2 regions of the Paenibacillus sp. FSL R7-0216 genome follow, and region 2 is predicted to be linked to the other one. Evidence: predicted binding sites of a transcription regulator. Region 2 holds the regulator's gene; the other holds the start of a gene.
What was found. The regulator CtsR, encoded in region 2, represses protease genes until heat stress. The targets are predictions, from matches to a motif close to ATGGTCAATAAAGGTCAAACA.

Region 1 (8,446 bases), 970 kb from region 2:
CGTACAGCTTCATTTGCAGCGGATACAGATATTGATCGGTGATGTACAACTTCGTCGTCATGAAGTCGTTCCACTGATTCACGCCGTTGAATAAGGCAATGGTAGCCATGGCCGGCATCGACAACGGAATAAAGATCTTCAGGAAAATCCTCCAGTCTCCGGCACCGTCGATCTTGGCCGATTCCTCCAGGGAATCCGGCACGTTCCGGAAGAAGTTCATGAGAATCACGACGTCGTAGTAGCTGAACAAAGCCGGGATGATGTACACCCAGAAGCTGTTAAGCAAACCCAGCGATTTAATGAGCAAGTACGTCGGAATCATGCCGCCCGAGAAGAACATCGTAATGACGCCCATCGTCACGTACAGCTTGCGGCCGCGCACATTGCTCTTGCTGAGGCCGTAACCGATCATCGCGCAGAAGAATACGTGGGTAACCACGCCGATGACCGTCTTCAGGACCGAGATCAGGAACGACTGCCAAATCGTATCGTCCCGAAACACCGCCTCGTAGTTCTCCAGAGAAAATTCCTTGGGCCAGAAGACGAACCCGCCTTCCGCCAGCGATCGCCCCGAACTGAAGGAAGAAACGATGACGTTCCAGAGCGGAATGACAATGATGATTGTAAATAGAATCAGGACCGTGACATTGACGGTATCAAAAATTCGGCTGTCGAGATCCTGTTTGACCGCCTTTCGATTCATAGCTGCTGCTCCTTCCTTACAGGACAGATTGATTATCGTTGAGTTTGCTGGTCACCTTATTGGCAAACACCAACAGAATGACGGAGACGATCGAAACGCCGAGACCGACGGCGGTCGCGTAGGAGAAATCCCCTTGCGTCATCCCCATCCGGTACACGTAAGAGTTGATGACCTCGGCTTTTTCCCGGTTCTGGGAGTTGATCAGCACTAAGGTCTGGTCCAGGTTGGAGCCCAGCAGGCCGCTGACGGTCAGGATCAGGTTCAAGCTGATAATCATCTTCATGTTCGGTAAGGTGATGTTCCAAATTTGCCGGAGCCGGCTCGCCCCATCGATCTTGGCCGCCTCGTAATAGGTCGGATCAATCTTGGCCATGATGGCGAGATAGAGGATCGTCCCCCAACCCGCTTCTTTCCAGACATCGGACAACACGGCGATCCACCAATATTTGCCCGGATCCAACATGATGTTCTGAGCCTTCGAAATGATTCCCAGGTCCAGCAGCAGCTGATTGAACATGCCGGTCGTCGAGAACCAAGTGATTAACATCCCGCCAAGAACGATCCAGGATAAAAAGTGCGGGAGATAGGAAATGGTCTGTACGATTTTTTTGAACCGGCCCATGCTCAGTTCGTAAATCATGATCGCCAGGATAATCGGGATCACGAACCCGATCGCCAGTTTCAGAAAGCTGATCCCCAGCGTGTTCACCACCGAATCCCAGAAGTACCGATCGCTTGCGATAATCTTGAAGTTATCCAATCCCACCCATGGGGCGGAGCTTAGCGTATCGATGACCGTGTAGTTCTTAAAGGCGATGGTTAACCCATAAATGGGGACGTAGCAAAATATAATCATAAAAATAATCCCCGGCCAGATCATCGACTGGATTTCCCACTGCCTGCCGAAGTCGATAAAGAATTGCTTCAATCTTAATCCCACCGGTTTCTTGGCTGCCGCAGCTGACTTCGCCATTTTGCGCTCCTCTCTTTATTCCTCAGGAAGGAATAAAAACGTTTTTATTTTTATCAAAAAGTTCCCTATCGTCAGAATCTTTCAAACGCGCCCGAGCCTAGTCTCGCCTTAAACGGACATGGCTCGAGCCCCGCACGATCAGTTCACCGTCCAGTTTTTGCACCTTCCCCTGCTCCTGCTTCTTAATCATGTTCACCAAATGGTTGACGGCCAAAATCCCTTGCCGAGCAATTTGATTTCGTACGGTGGTTAGAGGCGGCGTAAAATACTGAGCGATATCGATATCGTCAAACCCGACGACGCTGATGTCCCTTGGAACTTCAAGTCCATACGAGCGCAAAGCCTTAATGCACCCGATCGCACTCAGATCGTTGCCCGCCAGAATCGCGTCCGGTATTTTGCCCGGATGTTTGTGAACAAAAGCCCGAACCGCATTATAGGTGCTCTCTTCTTCAAAATACCCCTGCACAATGAAATCCTCGTCCACCGGCAATTGATGCTCTCGTAAAGCGGCGAGGTACCCTTCCTTCCGCTGCACGCTGTCGTACATCGTATCCACGCCGGACAGGTAGGCGATTCTCTTGTGGCCCAGGCTAATCAGGTACTTAGTGGCTTCGTAAGAGGAGGCATAAGAATTGAAAATGACCGTTCCCATCGTTTCCTTCTGAATGACCCGATCGAGAAATACCGCCTTGATCTTGTCTTTCTCCATCATTGCGATATCTTGATCATCAACCCGTAATTCCTCGTAAATGATGACGCCGTCGACTCGTCGACCCATGATATTGCTAATAATGGTTTGCTTGTCGGCCGTAACCATCACGTGCAAACCGTATCCAAGCCGTTCGCTCTCACGCGCCATCGACTCGACCAGAATGTAGAAATAAGGTCCCGAGACGCTGGTCGTGAAAAAGCCGAGCATATTCGTCTTCTTCGACTTCAGCTGCTTCCCGTTTAAATTCGGAACGTAGTTCAGTTGCTTGGCAACCTTCAGCACGTGGGATTTGGTCTCCGGGTTCAGTACGTCCACGTCATTTAACGCGTTAGAAACCGTGGAGATCGAAACGCCCGCCGCTTTAGCTACATCCTTAATGGTGACTTTCCCCATCTCTCGATACACCCTATCTATAAAAACGTTTTTATATATTCATCAAGTTATCATAGAAACGCTTTCATGGCAATCCTTTTTTTGGGCCTTTTTTTGCTTTAAGGATTTCGCCTTGCGTTTTGATTTGAAATATCATATAATAATTTTTGTTCGCTAAATTTGCGCCCGTGGTCCAATGGATATGACGTAGGCCTCCGGAGCCTGAGATCGAGGTTCGATTCCTCGCGGGCGCGCCATTCTATATTTGATTTACATGAACAAGTCCTGACTTTTAGTCGATTGGACTTTTTTTATTCTCTTGAGTTTGACTTTCTTTGACTTTCTCGATTAAATTGTTTATGATGAGATTAATCTTCTTCGTTTCCGTCAATTCTTAGATTGATTGGGGCGATTTTTGCAGACTATTCCATTGGGTGGGTCGTTCCATGCGAGCGCCCTAAATTTAAGGAGGTTTTATTGGTGAGTTATATTCCTATGGTCGTTGAACAAAGCAATCGCGGCGAGCGCGCTTACGACATTTATTCCCGTCTGCTCAAGGACCGGATCATCTTCCTGGGCTCCCAGGTGAACGATGTCGTCGCCAACTCCATCATTGCCCAGATGCTGTTTCTGGACGCGGAAGATCCAACGAAGGACATCTCCCTATACATTAACAGCCCTGGCGGTTCCATTACTGCCGGTATGGCGATTTATGATACGATGCAATTCATTAAATCCGACGTCTCCACGATTTGCGTCGGGCTCGCCGCTTCGATGGGCGCTTTCCTGTTGAACGCAGGCGCACCAGGCAAACGCTATGCGCTGCCGAACAGCGAAATCATGATCCATCAGCCGCTCGGCGGAGCCGAGGGCCAAGCAACGGACATCGAAATCCGCGCCCGCCGTATCCTCAAAATGCGTGATAAGCTAAACCAAATCCTCGCCGAACGGACCGGCCAACCGCTGGATCGGATCGAGAAGGACACCGACCGCGACTACTTCATGAGCGCGGCGGAAGCGAAGGAATACGGCTTGGTCGACAAAGTCATCGAAAAAGTGGATCCAACCGCCAAAGCCTAAGGCTTAAGACGAAAGGCTGCGCTTCGAACAGAAAGTTCTGTTCGAAGGGCGGCCTTTCTTGTTATATTTATTTTTAAATAAAGCGAGGGAAGGCACCCGCCAGCCCGGCGCTGGGCAGCCACGGTGACTGCGCGGAGGCGCCGGGGGAGCCCATGGGGGTTGTGGGGCGAGCTCGAAGGCCCCGGGGGAGCCCATGGGGCCACGTGGGGCGAGCTGAGGGCGCTGGGCCGGCCGATCATAAGCAGAATTCTGCCACCGTCCGCTCTAACGCTGATGAGAAACGCTATACTAGCAAATTCGGGGGTTTTTCTATTCTAACGACGCTGAGCGGCGCTATTTTCATCGAGAGTACCTGTTTACCGCTGTAAAATGAACAATAAGCTCTGTGGTAAGCGTTAGACTCGGAATGCCGCGATTTTGGCCCACTTAAGCTCTGTAGCAAGCATTAGCGCTAAAGTTAGTTCAGGTGGGACAGTTGGGATGGCCATTTAGTTGTGACATTGGACGGCTAGGCGCTAATTGATTAGTTGTGACATTAGACGGCTTGGGATGGTTAGGTGTGACTTGGCTTGGTTAATCGACGGATAATTAAAGGAGTGAATCGGGAGATGAAACAATCCGCAAGGAAGAAGCTGTATGAAGTAAGCCGTACGTTGGCGAATGTCGCCATGGGTAAAGCGAAGGCCGATTTGGTCGTTAAGGGCGGTACGTTGGTCAATGTCTACACCGGGGAGCTGTTGCCGCAGACGGACGTCGCCGTTGCCGAAGGGCGAATCGCCTTCGTGGGGAACGCCGAGCACACGATCGGCGAGGACACCGTCGTGATCGACGCGGCGGGACGCCACATTGTTCCCGGGCTTCTGGACGGGCATATGCACGTTGAGAGCACCATGCTGTCGGTAGCCGAGTTCGCCAAGGCGGCGCTGTCCAAAGGGACGACCGGCATCTTTATGGATCCGCACGAAATCGCCAACGTGTTTGGCGCGGAGGGCGTGCGCTGGATGCACGAGGAAGGTCAAGTCCTGCCGCTTAAGGTCTATACCACGTTTCCTTCCTGCGTGCCGGCCACCGATCATTTGGAGGATGCTGGAGCATCGCTGAACACGGGCGATATTGCCGAAGGGATGACCTGGGACGGGGTCGAAGGATTGGGAGAAGTCATGAACTTCCCCGGCGTCGTGTTTGGAGATCCGAAAATGCACGGCGAGATCCAAGCTACGATGGAGGCGGGAAAAACGGTAACCGGGCATTTTCCGAGCGATGACGAGCGGATGCTCCAGGCTTACACCGCATCGGGCGTTACCTCCTGTCACGAGACGGTGACCCGGGAGCAAGGGCTGGCCAAGCTGCGTATCGGCATGCACCTGATGATCCGCGAGGGCTCGGCTTGGCATGACGTTAAAGAAGTGATCAAGGTAGTCACCGAAGATAAGGTGAACCCTTCGAACATCCTGCTGGTCACCGACGACGTGTATCCGCAGACGTTGATCGAGCAAGGCCACATGAACCATGTCGTGCGCCGGGCCATTGAAGAAGGCGTCGATCCGGTCACCGCGATTCAGATGGGAACCATCAATACGGCGCGGTACTTCAAGGTCGACGGCGACTTGGGCGGGATCGCGCCGGGTAAATGCGCGGACCTGCTGCTGATCGGCGATCTGCGGCGGATGGAGCCGTCGACGGTTATCACCGACGGCAAGGTCGCCTACGACGACGGACAGCTCCGCGTTCCGTTCCCGGCGTACCCGTATCCGCCGCAGGCGCGTGCCTCGGTGAAATTGGCGCGTCCGCTGACCGCCGCCGATTTCCTCTACCGCAGCGCCAGCGGCAAAGAGCAAACGACGATCCACGTCATTGACGTGATCGAGAACAGCGCCCGCACGGCGAAGGGGACAGCAACCGTCAAGGTTGACGGGGACGGAATCGTGCGGCTGGCCGCCGAGCAGGATATCACGGCGCTCGCTTGCATCGACCGTCATCGCGGGTCCGGCGAGCTGTCGCTCGCCTTCGCGCGGGGCTTCGGCCTGAAGCAAGGGGCCGTAGCTTCCACGGTCGCACATGACAGCCACAACCTGCTCGTCATGGGTACGAATCCCGAGGACATGGCATTCGCGGCAAACGAGCTGGCGAAGTTGGGCGGCGGCATGATTGCCGTGCTGGACGGCCAGGTGCTCGCGGCGGTGCCGATGGCTATCGCCGGCCTGATGTCCGATCAGCCGCTGGAGACCGTCGTCACCCAAGTGAAGGGTCTGGAGGCGGCCTGGAAGCAACTCGGCTGCCAGTTGAACGCACCGTTCATGACGTTTTCGCTGATCGCCTTGCCAGTCATTCCCGAGCTGCGTATCACCAACCGCGGCCTGGCCGACGTGAACGAGTTCAAGCTCGTTCCGGTGGAAATCGATTAGCACCGGTTAAAGCTGCGAACCATACGTACCCAACCCTAAATAAACCCGCCAGAGGGTTCCTTCTGGCGGGTTTTTAGCATGACCCTTACAATGATCCGTGGAGCACGTTGCATGACCGGCCTATCGAGATCATACTGCCGCAGATTAGCGCAGCACCCCAACCGACTCACGACACACGAGTCGCGTGTCCAACTGCACCAGCTCCCCGCCGGTCGCAGGTGCCTCAATCAGCTCGAGGATCTTGCACGCGCCCATCCGGCTAAGCTGCTCGATCGGCCGTTGCACCGTGGTGAGCGGCGGATTCGTGTAATGTGAGAAGCCGATGTCGTCAAAGCCGACGATCGAGACGTCCGCAGGAATCTGCAATCCCGCCTCTGCGGCCGCCTTCATCGCGCCAATCGCCATATCGTCGTTGCAGCAGAACACCGCTGTCGGCCGTTCCTCCAGCGACAGCGCCATAAGCCTCCCCATCGCCAAATACCCGCTCTCCACGTCGTAGCGGCCCTCCACCATCCATTCCCTCCTGACTTCCAGGCCAGCGGACGTCATGGCCTCTAGATACCCCTCCTTGCGCTCCTGCGTCGACTTGTAGCCGGCGATCCCTTCCACCAGAGCGATGCATGTATGGCCCGAGTCGACTAAATGGCGTGTCATCGCATAGGCACCCTCCCGGTCGTTGGACACAAAATTGATCATGCCAGGATCGCCCACATTCCGATTCAACACAACCAGTGGAATCCCCTGCTCCCGTACATGGCGGATAAACGCATCATCAAGTTCGCTTTGGCTCATCAGCAGAATGCCGTCAAACCGACGGCGATGAATCGAACTGAAATCCTCGAAATCATCGATCCCTCGGAGAAACAAATTATACTGGACGCCAACCTCCTGACCCACACCGCGGATGGCCTCTGCGAGGAAGCTGGAGGACGTCCCCTGGACCATGCTCGTAAAAAACAACCCGATCGTATGGGAGCGCTGCAACACCAAACTCTTCGCGTTATAATTCGGCACGTAATGCAGCTGCTCGGCAATCTCTAGGATCTTGCGTTTGGTCTCCTCCTTGATGAGCGGACTGTTGTTCAGCGCCCGGGAAACCGTCATATGCGAGACGTTCGCCGCCCGGGCGATGTCTTTAATCGTAGCGGACATGAAGCAGCGTCAATCCTTTCTATTGTTCCGGAAAAGCAAAATATCGCTTGGCATTGCCATAGCAAATGTCGGTAACGATCCGTCCCAGCAATTCGAAGTCCTCCGGTGCCTCACCGCGATCGACCCAATCGCCGAGCACATCGCAAAGCAAGCGACGGAAATACTCGTGCCGTGTATACGATAGGAAGCTGCGCGAGTCCGTCAGCATCCCGAGGAATTGCGACAACACGCCAAAGTTGGCCAGCGTACGCATTTGCTGAGTCATCCCATCCTTGTTGTCGTTAAACCACCAAGCGGTACCGAACTGGATCTTGCCCGGCACTCCGCCACCCTGGAAGCTGCCCATGATGCTGGCAAGGGCCCAGTAATCGTTTGGGTTCAGCGAATACAGGATCGTCTTCGGCAACCCGCCATCCTGCTCCAGGGCGTCGAGCAGCCCGGCCAGCGCTTCGGCCAGCGGCCCATCGTTAATCGCGTCGTAGCCCGTATCGGGGCCAAGTCGCTTGAACATCGCCGTGTTCGTGTTCCGCAGCGCATGGATATGCAGCTGCATCGCCCACCCGCGCGCAGCATATTCCTTGCCTAGGAAGCGCATCGTATACGATTTGTATTTCCGTTCTTCCACCGGAGTCACGGAGCCCTTGCTCAACGCCTTGGCGAAAATCGCCTCCACTTCCTTCAGCGTCGTCTCGCGATACTCCAGTGTATCTAGCGCATGGTCGGACACACGACCGCCGATTTCATGGAAGAAGTCGATCCGCTCGCGCAACGCGTCTAGTAACGCCCCGTAATTCGGGATCGGCTTGCCCGTCGTCGCCTCCAGCTTCGCCAACCAAGGTTTAAACGTATCGCGGTTGATCTCTAGGAACTTGTCGGGGCGGAAGCTTGGCAGAACTGCGGTGTCGAAGCCCTCCAGTTCCTTGATCTTCAAATGATATTCAAGTGAATCCGCCGGATCGTCGGTGGTACAAACCACGTTGACCTTGGACTTCGTAATCAGATCGCGTGCGCCAAACCCTTCGCTTTGCAGCTTGGCATTTGCTTTG
Region 2 (8,446 bases):
GGCTGAAGTAGGTCCCAAGGGTTGGGCTGTTCGCCCATTAAAGCGGTACGCGAGCTGGGTTCAGAACGTCGTGAGACAGTTCGGTCCCTATCTGTCGTGGGCGCAGGAAATTTGAGAGGAGCTGTCCTTAGTACGAGAGGACCGGGATGGACGCACCGCTGGTGCACCAGTTGTTCCGCCAGGAGCATAGCTGGGTAGCTAAGTGCGGACGGGATAAGCGCTGAAAGCATCTAAGCGTGAAGCCCCCCTCAAGATGAGATTTCCCAATTAGTAAGACCCCTTGAAGACGACGAGGTTGATAGGCCTGAGGTGGAAGTGCAGCAATGTATGGAGCTGACAGGTACTAATCGGTCGAGGGCTTATCCAAAAATCTAACACGCAAATTCGTTTCGTATCCAGTTTTCAAGGATTAAACCTTGAACCGTTTGGTGGCGATGGCGGAGGGGTTCCACACGTACCCATCCCGAACACGACCGTTAAGCCCTCCAGCGCCGATGGTACTTGGACCGAAGGGTCCTGGGAGAGTAGGACGCCGCCAAGCAAAGGGAAAGAGCACTACCGTTCATTCGGTAGTGCTCTTTTTGCACTCCCGAGGAAAAACTGCAATAGTGCAGGTAGTTACATGAATTTCGCTTCAAACGCTAGACCGTTCGGCACCAACCGGACGGTTTTCTCATACGCTTAACCACGAATATTTTCCACCTCACACGCCCACACTGAAAAGGACAACGCATCCCCCTTGGCAAATCATTAAATTATGGTATAATGTTGATAAAGTCAAAGAAAGTCAAAGTCAACTACAAACGGAAATCGTTTATTTTGACGGGACTTGACGAGCAAGAATGAAATACCGCAAAGTCGCAACAAGAGATTCACGTGTGGAATAATGGAGGATGAGTGATGCGTAATATCTCCGATATCATTGAGAAATATCTCAAGAGTATTTTGCATGAAAGTCCGGAGGGGACTATAGAGATTCAGCGTAACGAACTTGCCGACCAATTTTCCTGCGTGCCGTCGCAAATCAATTATGTCATCAGCACCCGCTTTACTCTGGAGAAAGGGTACCTGGTCGAGAGCAAACGCGGCGGCGGCGGTTACGTTCGGATTCGGCGAATTCAACTGCCTGGTCCAACGTCGCTGCACACGCATTTGCATGAAACGATCGGTGACGAGATCGGGCAATCCGCGGCGGAAGGGTTGATTTATCGCCTGGAGGAAGCCCGCTTTTTGACCCCTCGGGAAGCCGCTTTAATGCGCTCGGCGGTATCTCGCGAGGTGTTGGCGATTAAGCTGCCCTTTCGCGACCAGATCCGGGCTAGGATGATGAAAGCGATGTTAATCTCATTGTTGAGTTAGAAACATCAATATCAAGGAATACAGGTATAAAGATCTACTGTCTTAGTCTATCCCGTAAGGAGGGACGTGCGATGCAATGCCAAGAATGCGGCAAACGCCCGGCAACCTTGCATTTTACGAAGATCGTCAATGGCGAGAAGACGGAGTTTCATTTCTGTGAAAGTTGCGCCAGGGAAAAAGGGGAGCTGATTCCAGGCACTTCGGGCGGCTTTTCGATTCATAACCTGCTATCGGGCTTTCTCGATTTGAGTCCGTCGAACAAAGGTCAAGTTTCCGGGCCTAGTACGCCAGAACATCTGCGCTGCGAAGAATGCGGCATGACGTATTCCCAGTTTAGCAAAATCGGACGTTTTGGATGCAGCTCGTGCTACAAATATTTTAACGATCGTCTGGATCCTTTGTTTAAGAAAGTGCATGGGAATACCGTCCACGTCGGGAAAGTCCCGAAACGGACCGGCGGTCACATTCAAGTGAAGCGTAAGCTCGATGATCTCCGCCGTGAGCTGCAGTACCGGATCCTCCAGGAGGAATTTGAGGAGGCTGCGGCGCTGCGGGACCAAATTCGCGAGCTTGAGAAGAACATATCCGCAGAGTAGGAGGGATGCAGGGTGACCAATCTCCGTTTTACTGAACAGCCGCTTAGCGAATGGATGAGCCAAGAAGGCAAAGAGTCGGATATCGTGATGAGCAGCCGGGTACGGATCGCCCGCAACGTGCTTCATCAACCCTTCCCGATGTTGGCCACCAACACGCAATCGGAGGAGGTGCTGAAGCTGCTTCAGGAGGTTCTGGACGACGAACAGCTTCAGGCTCAAGGCCAACTGTACCCGATCCTCCTTGCGGACTTGGATGAACTGGATAAGCGGGTGCTGGTTGAGAAGCACTTGATCAGTCCCAACTTAGCGAACGACTCCAGAAATGGGGCGGTCTTCATTAGCGAAGATGAAAGCCTCAGCATCATGGTTAATGAAGAGGATCATTTGCGCATCCAGTGTCTGTATCCGGGTCTGCAAGTCCAAGAGGCTTGGGAAAAAGCGACGGCGATCGACGACATTTTTGAATCGCATGTGGATTACGCTTTTGACGATCGTCGGGGTTACCTAACCAGTTGTCCGACGAATGTGGGTACGGGGCTTCGCGCTTCAGTCATGATGCATTTGCCGGCCTTGGCACTGACACAGCAGATCGGCCGCATTTTATCCGCGGTATCGCAGGTCGGTTTAACCGTCCGCGGGATCTACGGCGAAGGCAGCGAGGCCATGGGCAACTTGTTTCAAATCTCAAATCAGATTACACTAGGACAAAGTGAAGCTGAGATTATCGAAAATTTATACGGCGTGGTGCTGCAGATCATTCAGCATGAGAAGACGGCAAGAGAAAAGCTGATCGGCGAATCACGCCTGCGGATGATGGACCGGGTCATGCGTTCTTACGGAATATTGTCACAGGCGTACATCATCGACTCGAAGGAAGCCGCTCAGCGGTTATCTGATGTCCGGCTTGGCGTAGACTTGGGGATTATCGAAGGCGTGTCGGCGCAGGCGCTCAATGAACTGAACGTGCTGACGCAGCCTGGATTTTTGCAAAAAAAATTCAGTGGCAGTATGTCCCCGGGGGAAAGGGATATGTACCGCGCTAAACTCATTCGAGAGCGCATGGGGAAATAACGAGAGGACTACTATGGAGGTGTAGGAGAAGATGATGTTTGGAAGATTTACGGAACGTGCCCAAAAGGTACTGGCGTTAGCCCAGGAAGAAGCCGTAAGGCTGGGACATAACAATATCGGGACGGAACATGTGCTGCTCGGATTGATCCGTGAAGGTGAAGGCATTGCCGCCAAGGCGCTGATCGGATTGGGTCTGGGACTCGAGAAAATACAAGACGAAGTGGAAACGCTGATCGGCCGTGGACAGGAACAACCGACCAATATCGCTTATACGCCGCGCGCCAAAAAGGTCATCGAGCTGTCCATGGATGAAGCGCGTAAGCTCGGCCATACTTATGTCGGTACGGAGCATATTTTGCTCGGCCTGATTCGTGAAGGGGAAGGCGTAGCCGCCCGTGTACTGAATAACCTCGGCATCAGCCTGAACAAGGCGCGCCAACAAGTGCTGCAGTTGCTGGGCAGCAGCGAAGCGGTGTCCAGTCATCATGGAACCCCAACTAACGTGAACACGCCGACACTGGACAGCTTGGCTCGTGACTTGACGGCTTCGGCCAAAGAGGGCAATTTGGATCCGGTCATCGGCCGCAGCAAAGAGATTGAACGGGTGATTCAGGTGCTGAGCCGCCGGACGAAGAACAATCCGGTGCTAATCGGGGAACCTGGCGTCGGGAAAACGGCCATCGCCGAAGGTCTTGCACAAAAGATCATCAATAACGAAATTCCGGAGACGCTACGCGACAAACGCGTGATGACGCTGGATATGGGCTCCGTCGTTGCCGGTACGAAATACCGCGGCGAATTCGAGGACCGCTTGAAAAAAATCATGGACGAAATTCGTCAGGCCGGCAATATCATCCTCTTTATCGATGAATTGCACACCCTGATCGGGGCTGGCGGCGCGGAGGGCGCGATCGACGCTTCGAATATCTTGAAGCCAGCGCTGGCCCGCGGCGAGCTGCAATGCATCGGCGCTACCACGCTCGACGAATATCGGAAATATATTGAGAAAGACGCGGCACTGGAACGTCGGTTCCAACCGATCACGGTGGATCAGCCATCGGTGGATGAAGCGATTCTCATCCTGCACGGGTTGCGCGATCGTTACGAAGCGCATCATCGGGTGAAAATCACCGACGAGGCGATCGAGCAGGCAGTTAAATTGTCCGACCGTTATATTCAAGACCGGTTCCTGCCGGATAAAGCGATTGACCTGATCGACGAGGCGGGTTCGAAGGTAAGGCTGAACTCGTATACGGTACCGCCGAATCTGAAGCAACTGGAGAGCCGTCTGGATGATATCCGTAAGGAGAAGGACGCTGCGGTGCAAAGCCAGGAATTTGAGAAAGCGGCTGCGCTGCGCGATACGGAGCAGAAGATCCGTGAAGAGCTGGATATCACCAAAAATCAATGGAAAGAAAAACAAGGACGCACCGATTCCGAAGTGACGCCAGAGGATATCGCCCAGGTGGTCGCCAGCTGGACGGGGATTCCGGTCAACAAGCTGAAGGAAGAAGAAACCGAACGCCTGCTCAATATGGAGAGTATCCTGCATGAGCGCGTAATCGGTCAAGAAGAAGCAGTTAAGGCGGTCAGCCGGGCAATCCGCCGGGCGCGCGCAGGCCTCAAGGATCCAAAACGTCCAATGGGCTCCTTCATCTTCTTAGGTCCTACGGGGGTTGGTAAAACGGAGCTGGCCCGCGCATTGGCGGAAGCGATGTTCGGCGACGAAAACGCCGTAATCCGCATTGACATGTCCGAGTACATGGAGAAACACTCCACGGCACGACTCGTTGGTGCACCTCCAGGATATGTCGGGTACGAAGAAGGCGGGCAACTGACCGAGAAGGTTCGCCGCAAACCGTATTCCGTTGTTCTGCTGGATGAAATCGAGAAGGCACATCCGGAAGTGTTTAACATTCTGCTGCAGGTATTGGAGGATGGCCGATTGACCGACTCCAAAGGCCGCGTAGTCGATTTCCGTAATACGCTGATCATCTTGACCTCAAATGTCGGTGCCGAAGCCATCAAACGAAATACGCGTCTTGGCTTCACCGCCGTGCAAGATTCCGGTGCGGATTACGACAACATGAAGGGCAAAGTGATGGAAGAGCTGAAGAAGAGCTTCCGTCCCGAATTCCTCAACCGGATCGATGAGATCATCGTTTTCCATTCGCTCGAGGAAGCGCATATCGGCCAAATCGTCACGCTCATGGCCGAAGAATTGCGTAAACGCCTGCGCGAATATGACGTCGACTTTACCTTGACGGATAAGGCGAAGGAGTTCCTGGCTAAAGAGGGCTACGATCCTGCGTATGGAGCACGTCCGCTGCGTCGGGCGATCCAGAAGCATATCGAAGACCGTTTGTCCGAGGAGCTGTTGACCGGTAACGTCAAGAAGGGCGACTCGCTAACGATTGACGAAGAGAACGGCGCCCTGAAGGTGGAGCGTACGGGAACTTACGTAAAAAATGCGTAACGCGAATAAAAAATGTTGGTAAATCCTACAAATCCGTAACGTTTAAGCCGATGAAATAAGTTAAAGGCAGCTTCCAAGGCGATGCTTTGGAAGCTGCCTTTTTTATCCCGCCACTCCTGGCGGCAGCGCTCGGATCACTTTCGATAAACCCGAAAGGATGGTAAAATTTTAGGTACCATGACGAATACGGTGTCGGCTAGGTCTGTCAAATTTTGCAGTGGCGAGAAGGTGACATAAATGGTTAAAGTAAAACATAAGTTTTTCTGCTCCGAATGCGGCTATGAATCGCCTAAATGGTACGGGAAATGCCCGGGGTGCGGCGCGTGGAACTCCATGGTGGAAGAAGTGGAGAAAACCGTCAAAACGCAAGGGATGAATTCCGGGATATTTCATGCGAAAGAAAAGCCGCAGTCAATCATAAATATAGAGAGCGGCAAAGAACCGCGGATCCAAACGGGGATCGGGGAACTGAATCGAGTACTCGGCGGCGGCGTTGTGCCGGGCTCACTGGTCCTGGTCGGTGGGGACCCCGGGATCGGCAAGTCGACTTTGCTGCTGCAAACTTCACATGAAATGGCCCGCTCTGGTCTGAAGGTTCTGTATATCTCAGGCGAGGAATCCGTTCGTCAGACGAAGCTGCGGGCGGAGCGGCTCGGGACATTGTCCCCGGAGTTATTCGTTTTGTGTGAGAGCAGTATGGACGGAATTGAAGAAGCGATCGACGAAGTAAAACCCGATTTTTTGGTGATCGATTCGATCCAAACGGTCTATTTGCCCGAAGTTACCAGTGCCCCCGGCAGCGTATCGCAGGTACGTGAATGTACGGCGCGGTTTATGCGAATAGCCAAAGGGCAAGGGATCGCTACGGTACTAGTCGGTCACGTGACCAAAGAGGGAGCTATCGCCGGACCTCGTATGCTGGAGCATATGGTCGACTGCGTACTGTATTTCGAAGGTGAACGTCATCATTCCTACCGGCTCCTACGGGCGGTTAAGAATCGCTTTGGTTCGACCAACGAAATTGGGATTTTTGAGATGAACGAATCCGGACTGGCGGAGGTGGCGAATCCGTCGGAGCTGTTTCTATCCGAACGCCCGCTCGGCGTGGCGGGTTCCACCGTCGTCGCCAGTATGGAGGGGACGCGCCCGATGCTGGTCGAACTGCAAGCCTTGATCGCGGCCACCCATTTCCCTTCACCAAGACGGATGGCAACCGGCGTGGACTATCAGCGGATGAACTTGATCCTTGCGGTGCTCGAGAAGCGAATGGGCCTATTCCTGCAAAATCAGGACGCTTACGTCAACCTGGCTGGTGGAGTGAAGCTGGACGAACCGGCGGTCGATTTAGCGATTGCGGTTAGCGTCGCTTCCAGCTTCCGTGACCTGCCGACCAAGCCGTACGATGTGTTTTTCGGAGAAGTTGGCTTGACCGGCGAAGTTCGGGCGGTCTCCCGGGCGGAGCAGCGCGTAAAGGAAGCGGCCAAGCTCGGCTTTAAACGGGTGATTTTGCCGGAGAAAAGCATGAAGGGGTGGAAGGGACCGCAAGAGATTCAATTGATTGGCGTAAATACCGTTGCAGATGCGCTAGCTGTTGCGTTAGATTAGGGGGCATTGAGATGAAGGAAACTACCCAAGCAGAGAAAATGAACGATTTGTTGAGGCTTGTTGCGCCGGGGACGGCTTTTCGCGACGGCCTTGAAAACGTGCTGCGGGCTAAGACCGGGGGCCTGATCGTCGTCGGTTACAGCCCGGAGGTGATGGAGGTCGTCGAGGGGGGCTTCTCCATCAACTGTGATTTCTCCCCAAACTATCTCTATGAGCTGGCCAAAATGGACGGGGCGATCATCCTTAGCGAGGATTTGAAACGGATTTTGTATGCAAATACACAGCTCATCCCGGACTCCTCGATCGCATCCTCTGAAACGGGCATTCGCCACCGTACCGCGGAACGGGTGGCCAAACAGACGGGCAAGCTGGTCGTCTCTATCTCCCAGCGCCGTAACATCATCACCCTTTACCAAGGGGGATTACGGTACGCTCTGAAGGAAATTGGCGTCATCCTGACCAAAGCCAACCAGGCGATTCAGACGCTGGAGAAATACCGGTCTGTCTTGAATCAAGCCTTAACGAATTTAACGGCCTCCGAATTTGAAGAGCTGGTCTCCTTGCCTGAGGTGATCAATGTGATCCAGCGGGTGGAGATGGTGATCCGGATCAAGATGGAGATCAAGCGATTCATCAATGAATTGGGTACGGAAGGGCGGCTGATCAGCATGCAGATGGAGGAACTGGTCAGCAACATGGAAGAAGAAGCATGGCTCTTATACAAAGATTATGCCAAAGAGGATCAGGACGAAGCGATCCGAGAAATTATTATGGGACTCAAACGTTCCACCGACGATGAGCTGCTGGACGACAATCACATTACCAAGCTCTTAGGTTATCCTTCCTCAGCCGCGACTTCGGAGGAATTGATAGCACCACGCGGGTACCGTGTCTTGAACAAAATCCCCCGTTTGCCGAATGTCATCATTCACAATCTGGTCGAACGTTTTGACTGCTTGCCGAACGTGATGATGGCCAGCATCGAGGAGCTGGATGAGGTTGACGGTATTGGTGAGGTACGCGCCCGTTCCATCAAAGAAGGGCTCAAACGTCTTCAGGAACAGGTATTCATTGACAGACAAATTTAAATCACCTATCATCAATGAATGGTTCAGGAATATCTACTCGAGGTGAAGAGATGATAACGAAATCGATTCCGAACCTGTTTACGTTAGGAAACATGGTTCTCGGAATGCTGGCCATCATGCTGGCAATTGAAGGTCGCTTCAGCCTGGCCGCCATCATGGTAATTGTCGCTATGCTGCTCGATGGTTTGGATGGACGGGTCGCCCGTGCGCTGAACGCTCAAAGCGAGTTCGGGAAGGAACTCGATTCATTA

Region 1: clpP (ATP-dependent Clp endopeptidase proteolytic subunit ClpP) is a predicted target of CtsR. The motif match lies at 3,086-3,106, and genes of this name have one in related genera.

The regions. Positions count from the first base shown of each region.
Region 1 covers NZ_CP150222.1:210,401-218,846, reverse strand. Annotated here, with positions in the region: gene MKZ15_RS01060 (carbohydrate ABC transporter permease) at 1-703, opposite strand, end outside; gene MKZ15_RS01055 (ABC transporter permease subunit) at 720-1,676, opposite strand; gene MKZ15_RS01050 (LacI family DNA-binding transcriptional regulator) at 1,774-2,784, opposite strand; tRNA gene MKZ15_RS01045 (tRNA-Arg) at 2,946-3,020, shown strand; gene clpP (ATP-dependent Clp endopeptidase proteolytic subunit ClpP) at 3,244-3,843, shown strand; gene ade (adenine deaminase) at 4,452-6,248, shown strand; gene MKZ15_RS01030 (LacI family DNA-binding transcriptional regulator) at 6,393-7,400, opposite strand; gene uxaC (glucuronate isomerase) at 7,420-8,446, opposite strand, start outside.
Region 2 covers NZ_CP150222.1:4,458,190-4,466,635, reverse strand. Annotated here, with positions in the region: rRNA gene MKZ15_RS20680 (23S ribosomal RNA) at 1-367, shown strand, start outside; rRNA gene rrf (5S ribosomal RNA) at 425-541, shown strand; gene MKZ15_RS20670 (CtsR family transcriptional regulator) at 901-1,359, shown strand; gene MKZ15_RS20665 (UvrB/UvrC motif-containing protein) at 1,431-1,955, shown strand; gene MKZ15_RS20660 (protein arginine kinase) at 1,968-3,026, shown strand; gene clpC (ATP-dependent protease ATP-binding subunit ClpC) at 3,058-5,502, shown strand; gene radA (DNA repair protein RadA) at 5,740-7,107, shown strand; gene disA (DNA integrity scanning diadenylate cyclase DisA) at 7,119-8,195, shown strand; gene pssA (CDP-diacylglycerol--serine O-phosphatidyltransferase) at 8,246-8,446, shown strand, end outside.